One region of the Sphingomonas sp. FG14 genome, then DNA from elsewhere that is predicted to be linked to it. Evidence: predicted binding sites of a transcription regulator. Region 1 holds the regulator's gene; each other region holds the start of a gene.
What was found. The regulator LexA, encoded in region 1, represses DNA repair genes until DNA is damaged. The targets are predictions, from matches to a motif close to GTTCCNCNCTTGTTCT.
Positions count from the first base shown of each region.

Region 2: a site for LexA is predicted at 4,171-4,186, ahead of ACODTA_RS19930 (ImuA family protein). Genes of this name have one in related genera too.
Region 3: a site for LexA is predicted at 3,958-3,973, ahead of recA (recombinase RecA). Genes of this name have one in related genera too.

Region 1 is NZ_JBMDKK010000002.1:669,098-675,465, forward strand. It holds gene ACODTA_RS11320 (citrate synthase) at 1-6, opposite strand, end outside; gene gltX (glutamate--tRNA ligase) at 26-1,471, opposite strand; gene ACODTA_RS11330 (ComEC/Rec2 family competence protein) at 1,559-3,652, shown strand; gene lexA (transcriptional repressor LexA) at 3,793-4,458, opposite strand; gene ACODTA_RS11340 (molybdopterin molybdotransferase MoeA) at 4,514-5,701, opposite strand; gene moaC (cyclic pyranopterin monophosphate synthase MoaC) at 5,823-6,290, opposite strand; gene trpC (indole-3-glycerol phosphate synthase TrpC) at 6,287-6,368, opposite strand, start outside.
Region 2 is NZ_JBMDKK010000008.1:69,728-76,095, forward strand. It holds gene ACODTA_RS19910 (TonB-dependent receptor) at 1-1,314, opposite strand, end outside; gene ACODTA_RS19915 (LysR substrate-binding domain-containing protein) at 1,493-2,416, opposite strand; gene ACODTA_RS19920 (phytanoyl-CoA dioxygenase family protein) at 2,528-3,292, shown strand; gene ACODTA_RS19925 (NADPH-dependent FMN reductase) at 3,350-4,060, shown strand; gene ACODTA_RS19930 (ImuA family protein) at 4,201-4,920, shown strand; gene ACODTA_RS19935 (Y-family DNA polymerase) at 4,838-6,368, shown strand, end outside.
Region 3 is NZ_JBMDKK010000001.1:676,532-682,899, reverse strand. It holds gene ACODTA_RS03140 (response regulator) at 1-260, shown strand, start outside; gene ACODTA_RS03135 (serine hydrolase domain-containing protein) at 306-1,736, shown strand; gene ACODTA_RS03130 (serine hydrolase domain-containing protein) at 1,871-3,850, shown strand; gene recA (recombinase RecA) at 4,047-5,114, shown strand; gene ACODTA_RS03120 (glutathione S-transferase family protein) at 5,274-5,900, shown strand; gene ACODTA_RS03115 (dicarboxylate/amino acid:cation symporter) at 5,968-6,368, opposite strand, start outside.

The DNA.
Region 1 (6,368 bases):
GGTCATAGTCGTCCTTCCTGACTGTTCAGCCTGCTTGAATCCGGTCGCTGATGCGGCCGAGCGATTCCTCGCGGCCCAACAGCACCAGCACATCGAATATTCCTGGCGAGGTCGCACGTCCTGTCAGCGCGGCCCGCAAGGGCTGGGCGATCTTGCCCAAGCCGATTCCTGCATCCTCGGCAACCTGCCGCACCGCCTCTTCGAGCGCGGGAACGGACCAGTCGACAATCCCCTGAAGTGCTTCGCCTGTCTTCTCGAGCAGTGCGATTGCGCCGCCCTCTAGCAGAGTTGCCGCCTTTTCGTCGAGTGAAAGCGGGCGCGTCTCGAACAGGAACAGAGCGCCTTCGGCCAGCTCGTCGAGAGTCTTCGCACGCGGTTTCAGCGCGGCCATCGCGGCGCTGAGCAAGGTTTCGCCATTGGTGTCGATCGTGATGCCCAAACGGGTTTCCACGCGAGGCTTCACCAGCGCCGCCAGCCGCGCATCGTCCGCCTCACGGATATAATGCGCGTTCAGATTCTCGAGCTTCTTGAAATCGAAGCGGGAGGGCGAGCGGCCGACATTGGCCAGATCGAACCATTCCACCGCCTGTTCGCGGCTGATGATCTCGGCATCGCCATGGCCCCAGCCCAGACGCAGCAGATAGTTGCAGACCGCTTCAGGCAGCAGCCCCATCTCGTCGCGATAGGCATCGACGCCCAGCGCGCCATGGCGCTTCGAAAGCTTGGCGCCGTCGGCGCCGTGAATCAGCGGCACATGCGCATAGATCGGCTCGGGCCAGCCCATCGCCTTGATGATGCCGAGTTGGCGGAAGGCGTTGTTGAGATGGTCGTCGCCACGAATGACGTGCGTCACGCCCATGTCGTGATCATCGACCACCACCGCGAGCATATAGGTGGGTGTGCCGTCCGAACGCAGCAGGATCATGTCGTCGAGTTCGGCGTTGCGCACGACCACGCGGCCCTGCACGCGATCCTCGATTACCGATTCGCCTTCGCGCTCGGCCTTCAGCCGGATCACATAGGGGGTGCCTTCGGGCGCATCGCTGGGATCGCGGTCGCGCCAGCGGCCGTCATAACGCATCGGCAGCTTGGCTGCGCGCTGCTGCTCTCGCAGTTCGGCCAGTTCCTCCGGCGTCGCATAGCAGCGATAGGCATGGCCCGATTCGAGCATCGCATGCGCAACTTCGGCATGACGTGCGGCGCGCGCGAACTGGAATACCGTGTCGCCGTCCCAGTCGAGACCCAGCCAGCGCATGCCGTCGATAATCGCCTCGATCGCCGGCTCGGTCGACCGCGCGCGATCGGTATCCTCGATGCGGAGCAGGAATTTCCCGCCATTGTGGCGTGCGAACAGCCAGTTGAACAGCGCGGTGCGGGCACCACCAATATGAAGGAATCCCGTCGGAGACGGGGCAAAGCGCGTGACGACGGTGTCGGTTTCCTGGCTTGCGCCCACGCGCTGCTTCTCCATTATGCATACCATGGCCGGTTCGACCGGCGACGCCCCTAGCATGGCTTTTCGCAGCTGCAAAATACCCTACGTCTGATACCATTTCGCATGCGCGATCGGATCGAGAGATGGCTGGAGGCGGAACGCGACCAGCTAGCGCTATGGGGGCCCGTCGCGCTGGGCGCGGGCGTCGCCGCCTGGTTCGCGCTTGCGCCGGCCAGCCAGTGGGCAGCCTTTCTGCTGATCGCTGTCGCAATCGCATTCGGAGGCGCCGCACTGGGGCTGGGTAGCCGGCTGGGGCGTTCGCTCGGCTGGTTCGGGATACTTGCCGCGATCGGCATGGCGTTGATCTGGTGGCGCGCGGAGCGAGTGGCCGCGCCGGTGCTCGAACGGCCCGCGGTGGTGAAATTCCAGGCGGAGGTCGTGCAGGTCGATATGCTGGCGGCGCGGGGGCTGGTGCGATTGCTGCTCGAGCCGCGTGATGCGCCTGCCCTACCGCAGCGCGTGCGGGTCAATGTGCGGCAGGATGATGCGGGAGAGGGGTTGCGGACTGGCGCGACCGTCGAACTGCGCGCGCGGTTGATGCCGCCACCCGAAGCGGCGGTGCCCGGCGCCTATGATTTCGCGCGGCTCGCGTGGTTCCGTGGCATCGGAGCGACCGGGCGGGCGTTGGGGCCGGTCGCGATCGTCAGCCCCGGTGCGCCACCCGTGCTCGCCGACACGCGCCGGCGCCTCTCCGCGCATATCCAGGCGCGACTCGCAGGTGGTGAAGGGGCGATCGCCGCCGCGCTGGCGACAGGTGATCAGGGCGCCATCCCCGAAGAGGATGCGGAGGCCATGCGCCGCGCCGGCTTGTCGCATCTCCTCTCGATCAGCGGTCTCCATGTCACCGCATTGGTCGGTGCGACGATGCTGCTGTTGCTGCGGCTGATGGCGCTCAGTCCCTGGCTGGCATTGCGCTGGCCGCTGGTGCTGATCGCGGCGGGCGGCGGGGCCTTGGCCGCGATCGGCTATACCTTGCTTACCGGCGCGGAGGTGCCGACGGTCCGGTCGTGTGTCGCCGCAATCCTGGTGCTGATCGGCATCGCGATCGGCCGCGATGCGATCACGCTCCGCCTCGTCGCGGCAGGCGCTGCGTTCGTGCTGTTGCTCTGGCCCGAATCGCTCGTTGGGCCGAGTTTCCAGCTCAGCTTCGCGGCAGTGACCGCGATCATGGCGCTGGTCGAGCATCCGCGGATCAAGGCCTTGCTCGCGCGCCGCGACGAGGGGTGGCTGCGCGGCACTGGGCGGATCCTGCTCGGCCTGCTGCTCACTGGTATCCTCGTCGAACTCGCGCTTACCCCGATCGCGATCCATCATTTCCACAAGGCTGGGCTGTATGGGGCGCTCGCCAATATCGTCGCGATCCCGCTCACCACCTTCATCGTGATGCCGGTCGAGGCGGCTGCGCTGCTGCTTGATCTCCTCGGGCTCGGCGCGCCGTTATGGTGGGTGACGGGGCAAGCGTTGTCGCTGCTCTTGTGGATCGCGCACAGCGTTGCCGCCATGCCCGGTGCGGTCGCGGCACTACCGGTCGTGCCAGACGCTGCGTTCGGGGCGATCGTCGCCGGCGGCATCTGGATCGCGCTCTGGCGAACGGGCGCGCGCTGGCTGGGCCTGATGCCTGTCTTGATCGGAGCGATCTGGGCGCTGTCCACCCACGCACCAGACATATTGGTGACGGGCGACGGACGCCATCTCGCGGTGCGGACGGATCGCGGCTATGCGCTGCTGCGCCCGCGCGCGGGTGACTATGTTCGTGATATGCTCGCCGAAAGTGCGGGCTTCGAAGGGGAATTGGCCGATCTTGATGCGGCGCGCGGCGCGCGATGCAGTCGCGACGCCTGCACGATCGAGCTGATCCTTGGAACGAAACGATGGCGGCTCCTCGCCACGCGCAGCACCTATTTCGTCGATCCCGCGCAATTGCGTGCCGCCTGTCGCGATGCCGATATCGTGGTCAGCGAACGCTGGCTGCCCGATTGGTGCGCGCCGCGCTGGATCAAGGCCGATCGCGCATTGTTGGCGAAAACGGGCGGGCTGACGATCGATCTGTCGAGCGCCCGGATCGCGACGGTGAAACGTGCGGGCGACGATCATCCCTGGGTGAATCCGCCGCGGCCGAAGGCGGCGTTGCCGTCATTCCGCCCAAGTCCATCCTGACCTCATGCGCCCCCGTTTGCTTCGAGCAGCGTCGAGCGAAGTCGAGACGCGACCGTCGAGAAGCATTGCGGCCAACGCTTCTCGACTTCGGTTCTCGGCAAGCTCGAACCTGCGCTCGAAGTAAACGGGAGAGGGGGCGCTCAATAGCGCCGCAGCAATCCTGCCAGCTTGCCCTGCACGCGAATCTGATCGGGCCGATAGCGCTGCGGATCATAAGCACGGTTCGCCGGATCGAGCCGGATCATCGCACCTTCGCGGCGGAAATATTTGAGCGTCGCTTCGCTTTCGTCAACCAGGGCGACCACGATCTCGCCATCGCGTGCGACGTCGGTGCGGCGGATCAATGCATAATCGCCGTCGAGAATGCCGGCCTCCACCATGGAATCGCCTGAAACCTCCAGCGCGTAGTGGTCGCCGGAGCCGAGCAGCGCGGCGGGGACGGAAAGCGTGCTTTGCCCCTCCAGCGCCTCGATCGGCGTGCCTGCGGCGATGCGGCCGTGCAGGGGGATCTCCAGCACGTCGTTGGCGGCGATCGGCAACTGGCGCGACGTGGCGGGCGCCGCCTGCTTCTTCGCCGGTTTCGCGGTGGCGCGCTCGGGCTGTTTCAGCACTTCCAGCGCGCGCGCGCGATTGGGCAGGCGGCGGATGAAGCCGCGTTCCTCCAGCGCGCTGATCAGGCGATGCACCCCCGATTTGGACTTGAGGTCGAGCGCCTCCTTCATCTCCTCGAACGAAGGAGACACGCCGGTCTCTTCCAGCCGGTCGCTGATGAAGCAGATCAGTTCATGTTGCTTGCGCGTGAGCATCGCATGTTCTCCGATGGAACGAACGAAGAACGTGTAGGAAACATCCGGGCGGTCGTCAAGCGATCGCTACGATTTCCGCCATTTCACCCACTTCGGCCGCCGGTGCACCCGCTGCGCGGACGATCAGCGCGTTCGCGGAGGCGAGCGAAACCATCGCGGCGCTGTCTTGTTCGGGTGCCTGGATCACCTCACCATTCGTCCACAGTCCGCGCAGATATTCGGCGCGGCCGCCGCACGCCGGAAGCGGCACGCCCAGGCGCACGCGGTGCGCAGTCGGCAACGGATCTGCGGCACCCTGCAATGCCCGCACCAGCGGGAGCAGGAACAGGGTGCCTGTGACGAAGGTGGAGACGGGATTGCCGGGCAGCCCCAGCACGACCGCATCGCCCAGCTTGCCGGCGAGCAGCGGTTTGCCCGGCTTCATCGCGATCTTCCAGAAATCGAGCGTGCCGCCGATCGCGTCGAGCACGGGACGGACCAGATCATGGTCGCCCACCGATGCGCCGCCGGAGGTCACGATGATGTCGGCCCCGCGCGCGGCCTCGAAGGCGGCGGCGAGTGCGTCGAAATCGTCGCGCACGATGCCGCGATCATCGACGATCGCGCCGTTCGGTTCCAGCATCCCACGCAGCATGATCGCGTTCGACGCCGGCAATTGAACGCCCGAGACCGGATCTCCGGGAGGGACGAGTTCGTCGCCTGTCGAGATCAGCGCCACGCGCGGCCGCCGGCCGACACTCAACCGGCCATGCCCGCCCATCGCGGCCAGCCCGATCCGCGCGGCCGTCAATAATGCGCCGCGTGTGACAAGGCGCTGCCCTTCCGCGAAATCGCCGTCGGTGACGCGTACATGTTGGCCGTGCCGGCGCGGGCCTTCGCCCGTCAGCACCAGGGTGTCTTCGTCTCGGGTCGCTTCTTCCTGGATCAGGATCGTGTCGGAGCCCTCGGGAAGCGCGGCGCCGGTAAAGATGCGCATCGCCTCACCCCGCCTGATCGCGTGGTCGGGTAGGGTGCCGGGCGCGCTTTCCCCGGTCACACGCCAAGGGCCAGGCATATCGGCAAAGGCGATGGCATAGCCGTCCATTGCCGAGAGGTCGGCGGCAGGCTGGCCGCGCATGGCCAGGCAATCCGTGGCCAGATAGCGGCCGGTCGCTTCGTCCAGCGTCAATGTTTCGGCCGGAAGCGGTGCGGCTAGTGCAAGCAGCCGCGCCTGCGCGTCGGCGACCGGAAGGAGGGCGCTCATTTGCCTTTGCCTACGCCGTTCGGACTGAGCCTGTCGCAGTCCTGTCTTTCCCTTTCCGTCGGCGCCGACGAAGAACGGGACTTCGACAGGCTCAGTCCAAACGGAACGGGAGTATTCGCGCTCACGCCCGATAATCGCCCGATTTGCCGCCGGTCTTCGAAACCAGCCGCACGGCGCTGATCTCCATTGCCTTGTCGACCGCCTTGACCATGTCGTAGATCGTCAGCAGCGCCACCGAAACAGCGGTCAGCGCTTCCATTTCGACGCCGGTCTGGCCCGTCGTGCGCACCGTGGCTGTCGCGTTGACGCCGCTTGCATCGGGCGTGAGATCGATCGAAACCGAGGATATTGGTAGCGGGTGGCAGAGTGGAATGAGGTCGCTGGTCCGCTTGGCCGCCATGATCCCGGAGACGCGCGCCACCGCGAGCACGTCGCCCTTTTTCGCTGATCCGTCGCGGATCGCGGCTGCCGCCTCGGCGGACATCGAGATGCGACCCTTGGCCACGGCCTCGCGCGTGGTGACCTCCTTGCCTGAGACATCGACCATATGCGCCGCGCCCTCGGCGTCGATATGGGTAAGGCCGCTCATGCCGTGCCCAGCAGCCGGCGCGTCGCCGCCTCGACATCGGCCTCGCGCATCAGCGCCTCGCCGACCAGAAAGCAATGC
Region 2 (6,368 bases), on a different contig from region 1:
ATTGCCCTGATTGGTGACATAGGTCGACGAACCCGCCGCGCAGGGCGTCAGCCCGTTGGCGGTTGGCAGGGTGGACGCGGTGCATGAGGTCACCGTGCGGTTGAAGAAGTCGACTTCCTTGGTCTTGTAGTAATAGAGCCCAGCGACATATTCGAGGAATTGCGGGCTGTTCGACGCGATGCGCAGTTCCTGCGTGAACTGGTCGAAGCTCAGGTCGCCGCGATCGTGCGACAGCACGTCGCCCGACGCGGTGCCGGTGTTGACGTAGCGCGGCGCATCCGACCGGAAATCGCCGTCGCGCTGCTGATAGTTGAACCAGTGACGATAGGCGGTGATCGAGGTCAGCGTGGCCGCGCCCAGATCGAGGTCGATCTGCGCGGAGATCCCGCTGTTCTTGTCGCGCGTATAGGGATCGAGGTCGTTGTCGATATTCTTGTTGCGGCCGTCGAGCGTCAGCGGCGCGAGCGAGGGGATGAAGACCGCGTTGTTGAAGGCGGAGCTGAAGACGGTGCCGATGCTGTCGGCATAGCCATTGTCGCTGTTCTTCGAATAGTCGCCGATGATCGCGATCTTCAGGTCGTCATTGGGCTCGAACACCAGCTTGCCGCGCACGCCCCAATGTTCGTAGCCATTGACCTTGCGGTTGTTGAACACGTTGCGGCCATTGCCGTCATATTTGGCGTAGAAACCGGTCAGCGAGGCGGCGATGCCGGTGCCGAGCCCGCCCGAGACGCTGCCGCGCACGCGGAACTCGTTGCCCTCATAATAGGCGGCGTCGATATAGCCGCCCAGCGTGTCGCCGGGCTCGCGCGTCACGATGTTGATCACGCCGGCCGATGCGTTCTTGCCGAACAGGCTGCCCTGCGGCCCGCGCAGCACCTCGATCCGTTCGACATCGAGGAAGTCGGAGGTCTGCTGGCCGGTGCGGGCATAGACGACGCCGTCGATCACCGTGGAGACCGAAGGCTCGACACCCGAAGAGAAGGAAATGGTGCCGACGCCACGGATGGAGAGCGCCGAATCCTTGTTGGTGTTGCCCTTGCGGAAGGTCAGCGTGGGCACGCGCTGGAAAAGCTGCTCGGCCGAATTGACGTTGGCGCGTTCAAGCTGGGCGCCGCTGACGACGGAGATGGCGAGCGGCACGTCCTGCAGATTCTGCTCGCGCTTCTGCGCGGTGACGATGATGTCGGCGACGCCGCCATCCTGCGCCTCGGGTGCGGCCGCATCCTGCGCATGGGCGGTGCCGCCCGCCAGCGCGATCGCGAGAACGCCGGTCAGTGCCGCGCCGAGTCTTGCCTTGGAATAGGTCATCATCTTCCCCTCCTGCCGGGTCCATCCGGATCTTCGTCCGCTTGGACATGTGCCCGGGCGCACATGGCGCCGTTAATGTCGATCAGATCAGTTGACAATATGGTCAACTCTCCATCTCGAAAGGTGCCCTGACCGGTCATCGCAGTCCAATCGAGATTTATCGCGTGGTCATGTCCGAATACTATGACCTTCGCGCGACAAGCGCACGGACATCGTCGAGGCAGGCGGTGGTGGCGCGCGCCACTTCGTCATGCAGCCAGCCGACGATCTCGGGCGTCGGGCCGATATCGGGTTCGAGCAACGCGAAATCGAGATAGACGGCGGGCGCGATCGGCCGGATCGCGACGCCCAGCCGGTTGAACAGCGGCGCGCTGAACGGCTCCGCGATCGAGACGCCCAGGCCGGCTTCGACAAAGGCGTACAGGATCTGCGAATGCTGGGTTTCCAGCCTGCGCGAGACCGGGATGCCCGCGGTTTCCAGCGCGACGTCGATGCCGTTCCACAGCGCGTCGGCCTCATGCATCGGGCCGATGAACTCCTCGCCCGCCAGGTCTGAAACCGCCAGGCGCTCGCGTTGCGCCAGCGGATGGCCGGCAGGCAGCACGCAGACATATTCGGCGCGCGCGATCATCGTCGACCGGATCCCTTCGCGTGGGGGAATCTCCACGCCGATGCCGAGATCGGCCTGGCCCAGGAACACGCGCTCCTCGATCGCACGCTGTCCCAGCGACTCCACGGTGATCTTGATGTCGGGATAGAGGATGCGGAATCGCTGGATCACCGCAGGCAGGATCGACATCGCGATCGCCGCCAGTGCCGCGATCCGCACGGTGCCGACCGGATGCGCGCGGATGCGTCGTGCCGCCTGATCGAGCAGGTCCAGCCCGGTATAGCTGCGCCGCACCGCTTCGAACAACGCATGCGCCTGCGGCGTCGCATGAACGCGCGCGCCGCGCCGGTCGAACAGGCGAAAACCCACCGCGCGTTCCAGATCGGCGATCAGGCGGCTAACCGACGGCTGGCTGATGTTGAGCATCGTGGCGGCGGCGGTGATGCCTCCGCTCATCATGACGGCGCGGAACGCCTCGACCTGTCGCATGCGCATAAGCCATAGTATTCACATATGACGTAGCAGCGCAATTCGATTGGATGCGATGGATGCTCTGCGCGATGATGATGCGTCGACGGGCAGGTGCCCGCACCATGGAGAGGCATCATGGACTATTCCGCTCAACGCGCCCAATTCGCCGCCGAGGGCTATGCGGTGTTCGAACGCGTGCTCGAAGGGCCTTTGCTCGATCTGTTGCGTGACGAATGCGGCCGCGTGATCGAGCGCGAGGATGCGCGGCTCGACGCGCTGGGCGTCGAGGTCGATGGCATCAGCCACAAGGGCAAACGCTATTTCGCCGGCGAATGCCAGCGCGTTCAGCCCGAATTGCGTGTCATGCTGTTCAGCGAGACGATGGCCGATATCTGTCGTGCGACCCTGGGTGACGACGCCTATTTCTTCTACGACCAATATGTCGTGAAGGGTGCCGACAAGGGCATGCCGTTCAGCTGGCACCAGGATTCGGGCTATGTCGTCGGCAATGGCGGTCCGCCCGATCACAAGCCCTATCTCACCTGCTGGTGTACGCTCGACGACACGACCGTCGCCAACGGCACCGTGCGCATCCTGCCCTTCTCGCAAGTGCCCGCCACGCGCGATGGCATCGTGCCGCATGAACGCCAGTCGGGCAGCAACGATCTGGTCGGTTACAGCGGTGAGGCGCAAGGGGTGACGCTGGAGGTGCCGGCGGGCAGCGTCGTCGCCTTTTCCAGCCTGGCGCTCCACGCCACCGGATCGAACACCACGCCGAAGATGCGCCGCGTCTATCTGGCGCAATATTCGCCGGAGCCGATCCTCAATCCCGGCACCAATCATCTGCGCCGCAACGCGATCGCGTTCCTGCGCGGCGGGCGGCAGGTGACGGTCGGCTGATAACCGGCCCACGTTGTCGGGCGCCCGGATCCGTGATGGAGCATCGCCCTATAAATCATGGATGACGCGCCCTATTCGCTTGCGCTCGGCGCGGCGATGTTCCACCGGCGTGCGGCGGACAGTCAGCAAGGGAGCCTGCGCATGGTCGATACACCGTTGATCGTCGGACTGGGCGGAACGGGAACGCCCAACAGCTCGTCGGAAAAGCTGCTGCGCCAGGCGCTCGATCGCTGCGCGGCGCGCGGTGCGGAGACGCTGATGTTTGACGGTGCGGCGCTCGACATTCCGATGTACGCACCCAGCGAAAGCGCGCGCGACGAAAAGACGCTGGCGCTGATCGCGGGCCTGCGCCGCGCGAACGGCATCATCATCGCCTCGCCCGGCTATCACGGCACGGTATCGGGCCTGATCAAGAACGCGCTCGATTATGTGCAGGACATGGCGGAGGACGAGGCGGTCTATTTCGAGGGCCGCGCCGTCGGCCTGATCGCCGCCGCCGCCGGCTGGCAGGCGACGGGCACCACGCTCGCCACCTTGCGCTCGATCACCCATGCGCTGCGCGGCTGGCCGACGCCGATGGCGGTCGCGGTCAATTCGATGGTGCCGATCTTCGGCCCGGACGGCACGATCACCGACACCGGCATCTGCAACCAGCTCGACATATTGGCGCAGCAGGTGGTGACCTTCGCGCGGATGCGCGCGCTCCACGAATTGTCGCTGCAACAGGCGGATGGCGAACGCGAAGCGGACCGCGCCGGCGCCGAGTAAGCAGGAATAACGAGAAGTCCGACAAGCACTGTGTCATCCCGCGTTCGCGGGAACGACAGGGAGAGAGTGTCCAGCAGCAAACTTGACTCTCGCCGCGTTCCGGCGAAAATAGAACAAATCATGAACAATTCGGACCTGCCGTGTCCACGCGCCATGCCTTGCTGCCCGCTGAAATCGAGGAAGAATCGCCGGAAAGCCGCGCTTCCGCGGCGGAGGTTTTTGCGGCGGCGACTGCGCTCCAGCCCCGACTCGTCGAGGTCTTCGCCGAGTCGCGCGATGCGGCCGGCTGCGGTTTCGCGCTGGCGCAGCTCGGCGCCCGGTTGGCAACGGGAACCACGCTCTGGGTGCAGGATCGCGTCGCGCTGCGCGATCATGGCCGGCCCTATCCGCATTGGTGCCGCACCCGGCCGAAATCGGAAGGGCCGGGTATCCTCCATATCGTCGCACGTGATGCCGGCCAGGCGCTGTGGGCGATGGAGGAGGGGCTGAGATGCGCCGAGCTTTCCGCCGTGATCGGCGAGGTGGCGGGCAATCCGCGCGCGCTCGATTTCACCGCCACGCGCCGGCTGGCGGTGGCAGCCGAACGCTTCGGCGTGCCGGCGTTATTGCTGCGGCTGGGATCGCAGGCGGATCTCAGCGGCGCCCGGATGCGCTGGCGTGCCAGCAGCCGGCCGTCGCTGGTGCCGCGCTGGAATCCCGATGCGCCGGGCAGGCCCGTCTGGTCGCTGGAACTGTTCCGCGCACGCGGCGCGCGGCCCGGGCAATGGGAGGCTGTGCATGACGGGGCGGCGGATCGCCTCGATCTGGTTTCCCCGCTTCGCGATCCAGCGCTGGGCGAGGGCGAACGGCGACGCGGCTAGGGCAGGGTCTGTCGCGCTCGTTTCCGAAGGCGCACACGGCATCGTGATTGATGCGGTCAATGCGCTGGCGCGGGACGGTGGCGCGCGGCCCGGGCAGAGGCTGGCCGACGCGCGGGCCGCCTTGCCGGCGCTTGTCGTCTGGCCGTCGGACAAATCCGGTGACGCCGCAGCGCTGGAGCGCCTCTGTCATTGGTCCGAACGCTGGTGTCCCTTTGTCGCGATTGATGGCGGCGACGGGCTGCTGCTCGACATCACCGGCGCGGCGCATCTCTTCGGTGGCGAAGCCAAGCTGGCGGCCGGGATGCGCGCGCGCTTTCGCGGGATGGGATTGACCGCGCGTATCGCGATCGCGCCGACGATCGGCGCCGCCTGGGCCTTGGCGCGTTATGTATCAACTTCACCGTTTGGACTGAGCTTGTCGAAGTCCTGTCCTTCTGGGACACCGCAGTCGAAGAAAAGGGCAGGACTTCGACAAGCTCAGTCCAAACGGAGTGAGGGGCAAAGTTCGGGTTCGATCTGTTCGCCCGAAACACTCGCTGCCATGCTCGGCCCGCTGCCTGTCTCCGCGCTCAGGCTCGACGATGAAACGGTATTGCTGCTCGGTCGGCTTGGTCTCAAGACCATCGCGGCGCTTGCCGAAATCCCGACGCTCGGCCTCGCCCGCCGCTTCGCGCGCGCCGACGGTCCCTGGGCCGATCCGCCGCTGCGGCTGGCTCAGGCGTTGGGACGGACCGAGGAACCGGTCAATCCGGCGGTCCGCGCGCCGCTGCCCCGCGTGATGCGCCGCGTTGTCGAACCGGTGCTGCATGTGCCGATTCTCGAAGCTTTGGTGGTCGATATGGCCGAGGCTTTGTGCCGCCAACTTGCCGAGCGTCATGCCGGGGCGCGGCATCTGGGGTTCCAGGCCTTTCGCGTCGACGGCGATGTTCAGGTGCTGGAGGCGCGCACCAGCCAGGCGATGCGCGATCCCCACCATATGGTCCGCCTGTTCGTCGAACGGTTCGAGACGCTTGATGCCGGTTTCGGTTTCGATGCTTTCGCGCTCACCGCGCTCTGGCACGAGCCGCTCGATCCGGCACAGGCAGGGCTGATCGAGGCCGAGCATGACGCGACCTCGCTCGCGCGACTGATCGATCGGCTGAGCGCACGGATCGGTACCCGCAATGTGTGCGTGCCGTTGTTCGTCGAAAGCCATCTGCCCGAACGCGCGCTGCAATGGCGGCCGGCGCTGGCGCATGAGCCGGGTGACGCGGTACCCGTGCCGCTTACACCCGAACGTCCGATCCGTCTGTTCGATCGGCCGGAGCCGATCGGCGTCGTCTATGCGACGCCCGAGGGAGAGCCGCGCCGCTTCCAGTGGCGCCGCAAGGTGCACCGGATCGTCAAGGTCGAAGGTCCCGAACGGATCGCGCCCGAATGGTGGCGCGAACGATCGACCACGCGGCTGC
Region 3 (6,368 bases), on a different contig from region 1:
CGGGATTGGCCGACTGTATCGCCGCGGCAATGCCGCTGGTCGAGGCCGGCGCGTTCGATGCCGCGATCCTCGACGTCAATCTGCGCGGTGGCGAGCATTGCTGGCCGGTTGCAGATGCTTTGAGAGCCGCGGGCAAACCGTTCCTGCTGGCCAGCGGCGGTAATGCCGATGGCGCGCCCGAGGTGCATCGTACCGCGCCGATGCTCGCGAAACCCTATACGATGGACGGCGTAAGGGCCGCTCTTGACGCCCTGATCTGACTCGCCGACCAATCGCCCGACAAGACTTTGAGTCGGGGAGGCATGATGCGTAGTCTTTTGGTGTCGGCGGCGTTCGGTGCCGTGCTGTTCGCGGTTCCGGTCGTCGCGCAAACTGCGCCCTCGGCTCAGCAACGCGCGGTCGAAACGGGCTTGGTTGCGGCCACGATCATCGACGGCAAGACGGAAAGCTGGACGATCGAGCAGCGCATGGCGCGCTGGAAAGTGCCTGGCGTCAGCGTTGCGGTGGTCGACAATGGCAAGATCGTCTGGTCGCGCGGCTATGGCGTGGTTTCAGTCGATGGAAAGGCTCCGGTCACACCCGATACGCGGTTCCAGGCTGCGTCCATCAGCAAGCCGGTGGCGGCGATCGCCGCGCTTTCACTGGTCCAGCAAGGCACGCTTTCGCTCGATACCGATGTCAATTCGACGCTGAAGAACTGGAAGCTGCCGGTCAGCGATTTCACCAGGGACAAGCCGGTCACGCTGCGCGCGCTGCTGTCGCATACCGGCGGCACGACCATTCACGGATTTCCTGGCTATGCCCAGGGCGTTCCGGTCGCCACCAACATCCAGATACTGAACGGCACACCGCCCGCCAACACCAAGGCGGTGGTCTCCGAAGCGAAGCCTGGCGAGCGCTGGCGATATTCCGGCGGCGGCTATCAGATCGCGCAGCAGATGATCGAGGATGCGACGGGCAGGGTTTTCGCGGATGTTGTGCACGATCGGGTGCTGGTGCCGGCGGGGATGACGCTGAGCGGCTATGCCTTGCCGCCGACGGGCAGCTTCGCGCACGGGCATGGCGAAGACGGCAAACCGATCGCCGGTGGTTGGCATACCTATCCTGAAGGGGCCGCCGCAGGACTGTGGACCACGCCGACCGATCTCGCCAAATTCGGCCTTGCGCTGACCAAAGCCTGGAGGGGGGAGGCCGGCGCGGTGCTCAACCCGGCGACCGCAGCCGCGATGGCGACGCCGGTGATGGGCGATTATGGCCTGGGGCCGAGCGTAAGAGGGGAAGGGGATGCATTCGCCTTCTCGCATGGCGGCGCGAACGAAGGGTTCCGGGCATTCTGGATCATCCATCCGGGCACCGGGGACGGCGTTGCGGTGATGACCAATGGCGATTCCGGTGGTCAGGTGATGATGGAGATCGTCCGCAGCGTGGCCAAGGCCTATGGCTGGCCCGATTTCAAGCCGGTCGCGCATAAGAGCATTGCGCTTGCGTCCGATGTGCTGACCGCGCGCGCGGGGCAGTGGGTCGGTGAAGCCGGCGGAGATCGCGTCACCGTCACCGCCCGGCGGGACGGCGGCAACATGATCCTGGAAGCGATGGGTGCCTCGTTCACATTCGTGCCGACCTCGCCTACCGACATGATCAATGGCGAGAATGGACAGACCGCCAGTTTCACGACCGGGGCGGACGGCAAACCGGTTCTCAAAATGTACGGCCTGGAATTCCGCCGCGCTGAATAGGATCGGTCTTCGTCATATCGGCCTCTGATTTCCAATCGGGATCGTTGCATCTCGATTGGAAAAGAGGCAGCATACCCCCAAGCCGTCGGCGATGATCCGGCGGCATCACAATAAGGGCGGGGGTTCAAAGCGATATGAGACTGATCAAGTCATTATTCGGGGCGGCGCTGACGCTTGCGGCCGGCATGGGCGTTGCCCAGCAGGCGCAGCAGACATCGCCAGCCCTTGTTCCGGCGCCTGCCGCGACTTCGGCCGCAGGCGGAGCGATCGCCGCGCCGCCGATCGACGGCCGTCGCGCGCTGACCAAGGAAGATGCGGACACCTGGCTCGACGGCTTCATGCCCTATGCGCTGGCGCGTGGGGATATTCCCGGCGCGGTCGTCGTGATCGTGAAGGACGGCCAGGTACTGACGCAGCGCGGCTTCGGTTTCTCCGATGTCGCCGCGCGCAAGCCCGTCGATCCCGCCACCACCCTGTTCCGGCCGGGATCGGTGTCGAAGCTCTATACCTGGACGGCGGTGATGCAGCTCGTCGAGCAGGGCAAGATCGATCTCGACGCCGATGTGAACACCTATCTCGATTTCAAGATCCCCGCCTATCAGGGCAAGCCCCTGACGATGCGGAACATCATGACCCATACCCCGGGCTTCGAAGAAGCGGGGCGCGATCTGATCGTCGACAAGGGGCCGGTCGCTTCGCTGGAGGCCGCGCTGAAGCGCTGGACGCCGCAGCGCGTCTATGCGCCGGGATCGACGCCGGCCTATTCGAACTATGCGACCGCGCTGGCCGGCTATATCGTCCAGCGCCTGTCCGGCATGCCGTTCGACGATTATATCGAACGCAACATCTTCCAGCGGCTGGGCATGACCCATGCGAGTTTCCGCCAGCCGCTTCCGGCCAATCTCCAGCCCTTCATGGCGAAAGGCTATCAGGCCGCCTCGACCGAGCCCAAGCCTTATGAGCTGATCGCGATGGCGCCGGCCGGCAGCTCGGCGATCAGCGGCGGCGACATGGCGAAGTTCATGATCGCGCATCTCGCCGATGGCGGGCCGCTGCTGAAGCCCGAAACCGCGAAACTGATGCATTCGCCGGCCAATGATCCGGTCCCGGGGCTCGATCGGATGATGCTCGGTTTCTACGAGCAGAAGGTGAATGGCCAGAGCGCGATCGCACATGGCGGCGACACCAAATGGTTCCATTCCGAACTGATCCTGTTCCCGCAGGAAAAGGTAGGCATCTATATTTCGGCGAACAGCGCGGGCAAAGATGGGGCGATCAGCCCGATCCGCACCGCCTTTTTCCGTCAGTTCGCCGATCGCTATTTCCCTGCCAAGGACACGGCACAGCCCAAGGAACTGGCGACCGCGAAGGAACATGCGGCGATGGTCGCCGGCACCTATGAGAACAGCCGTGCGGCGGTCGAGAATTTCGGAGCGATGCTGGGCCTGCTCGGCCAGCTCAAGGTGACCACCGACAAGGATGGCAAGCTTTCGGTCGATGCATTCACCACGCTGGGGGATGCGCCGCGCAAATGGGTGGAGGTCGCGCCCTTCATCTGGCGTTCGGTCGAGGATGGCGAACTGTTTGGGGCGAAGGTGGAGAATGGCAAGGTCGTCCGCGTCGCCTATGGCCCGATCGCGCCGATCATGGTGTTCGACCGGGCGCCCTGGCACAAGGATACAGCCTGGCTGATGCCGCTGCTGATCGCCAGTTTGATCGTAATCGCGTTGACGGCCTTGTCGTGGCCGATCGGAGCGATCAACCGCCGTCGTTATGGCGCCGCCCTGGCGCTCACCGGACGCGACCTCTCCACCTATCGGGTGATCAGGCTGTTCTGCTGGCTTGCGCTGGCGGTGCCGCTCGGCTGGATGTTCCTGATATCGGTCGCTTTCGAAGGAACGACGCCCGCCACCGGCATCTGGTTGCTGCAGATCCTGGGCATTCTCGTCATCCCCGGCCTGTTCGGCCTGGCGGTCTGGAATGCGGTGCGGATCTTCAAGGCCCGGCGTGGCTGGTTCTCCAAGACCTGGAGCATATTGTTGGCGCTTGCCGCCTTCGTGCTGCTGTGGGTGGCCTTCGTGTTCAAGCTGATCAGCCTGGGCGCGAATTTCTGAAGAGCGGGCGCCCGTTGGAAGTCGGCGCCTTCTCGTGTTTCAGCCGGAAAGGGCGGGACGGAAACGTCTCGCCCTTTTGCTTGGGAACATTGATGGAACAAAATTATGTTCCACTCTTGTTCTCATGGAACAAATCATATACACCGCCATCATGCGTTGAACGGATCACGCGATCGATCTACGGAAAGGGCGGGCCATGGCGGCACAACTCAAGCTCATCGAATCCGACAAGGGAAATATGGACAGGCAGAAAGCACTGGAGGCGGCGCTCGCCCAGATTGATCGCGCATTCGGCAAGGGATCGGCGATGAAGCTCGGCTCGCGCGAGGCGATGGAGGTCGAGGCGATCTCCACCGGATCGCTCGGGCTCGACATCGCGCTCGGCATCGGCGGTTTGCCGCGCGGCCGGGTCATCGAGATTTACGGTCCGGAAAGTTCGGGCAAGACCACGCTGGCGCTGCATGTCATCGCCGAAGCGCAGAAGATGGGCGGCACCGCGGCGTTCGTCGACGCGGAACATGCGCTCGATCCGGTCTATGCGAAGAAACTGGGCGTCGATATCGACGAACTGATCGTCTCGCAGCCCGATACGGGCGAGCAGGCGCTGGAGATCACGGACACGCTGGTGCGCTCCAACGCGATCGACGTCCTCGTCGTCGACTCGGTCGCCGCGCTGGTGCCGAAGGCGGAAATCGAAGGCGAGATGGGCGACAGCCATGTCGGTCTGCAGGCGCGATTGATGTCGCAGTCGCTGCGCAAGTTGACCGGCTCGATCAGCCGTTCGCGCTGCATCGTGATCTTCATCAACCAGCTCCGCATGAAGATCGGTGTGATGTACGGCAATCCGGAGACGACGACGGGCGGCAACGCGCTGAAATTCTACGCGTCGGTCCGTCTCGACATCCGCCGCACCGGCCAGATCAAGGATCGTGACGATATCGTCGGCAACACCACGCGCGTGAAGGTGGTGAAGAACAAGGTCGCGCCGCCGTTCAAGCAGGTCGAATTCGACATCATGTATGGTGAAGGCGTCTCGAAGATCGGCGAAATCCTCGATCTCGGCGTGAAGGCCGGGCTTGTCGAGAAGTCGGGTGCCTGGTTCTCCTACGACTCGGTCCGGATCGGGCAGGGACGCGAGAACGCCAAGACCTTCCTCAAGGAAAACCCCGAGCTCACGGCCAAGCTCGAGGGCGCGATCCGCGCGCGCACCGAGAAGGTATCCGAGGAAATGATGACCGGACCCGAAGCGGACGACGATATCTGATCGGCTTACGCTTCAAGCACAGGGAGGGCCCGTCGCATGCCGGCGGGCCTTTCGTGTTTCATGAAATCCTTTTCGTCATTTTCCCGAAAGATGCGAGACTGACGCCCAGCGCCCCATTGTTTCCGCACAGGCGGATGAAGGGGCGGATGGGAGACGCCGATGACGATCACCGTCCATCATCTCGAAAATTCGCGGTCGCAGCGCGTTCTCTGGATGCTCGAGGAACTTGGCCTGCCCTATACGGTCAAGCGCTACGAACGAAATCCGAAGACCATGCTGGCACCGCCGGAGCTCAAGGCGGTTCATCCGCTCGGAAAATCACCCGTCATCGAACATGATGGCCGCGTCGTCGCTGAAACCGCCGCGATCCTGGAATATCTCGTCGAGATCGGCGATGGGCGGCTTGGCCCGCCTGCGCATCGCGAAGCCGCGCTGCGCTATCGCCATTTCCTTCATTATGCCGAAGGCTCGATGATGCCGCCGCTGCTGGTGATGCTCGTCATCAACAGGCTCGGCCTGCTGGGGCGCCCCGCCCGTGGCCGCATTCAATCGATGGTCGATCAGCATCTCGATTTCGTCGAGGCGGAACTCGCATCACGCCCATGGTTCGCGGGCGATGTCTTCACCGCCGCCGATGTCATGATGAGTTTTCCGCTCGAAGCGGCACGACAGCGCGCGGGGCTTGATGCATCGCGCCCGGCGACGATCGCATGGCTCGATGCCATCCATGCCCGGCCCGCCTATGCCGCTGCGCTGGAGCGGGGCGGGCCTTACGCTTACGCCTGAAAGAGCCAAATCGTCATTCCGGCTTTCGCTGGAATGACGATTTGATACCTCCGCCCGGAAACGACGATCAAACGTCGCGGAAACTGTCCGGCGCGTTCTCCGCCGCGCCGGGCACATTGCTCGGCGCCTTTGGCGGATCGGATTCCGCAGGTTCGATCGGATCGAGCCCACCTTCCCATTTCGCGATCACCGTGCTCGCCACGGCATTGCCGATCACGTTGGTCGCAGTGCGGCCCATGTCGAGGAAATGGTCGACCGCCAGGATCAGCAGCAAGCCTGCCTCGGGGATCTTGAATAGCGGCAGCGTCGCCGCGATCACGACCAGGCTGGCGCGGGGCACGCCGGCAATGCCCTTACTGGTCACCATCAGCACCAGCAGCAGCGTGATTTCCTGGCTGAGCGTCAGATCGATGCCATAGGCCTGGGCGATGAAGATCGCCGCGAAGGTCATATACATCATCGAGCCGT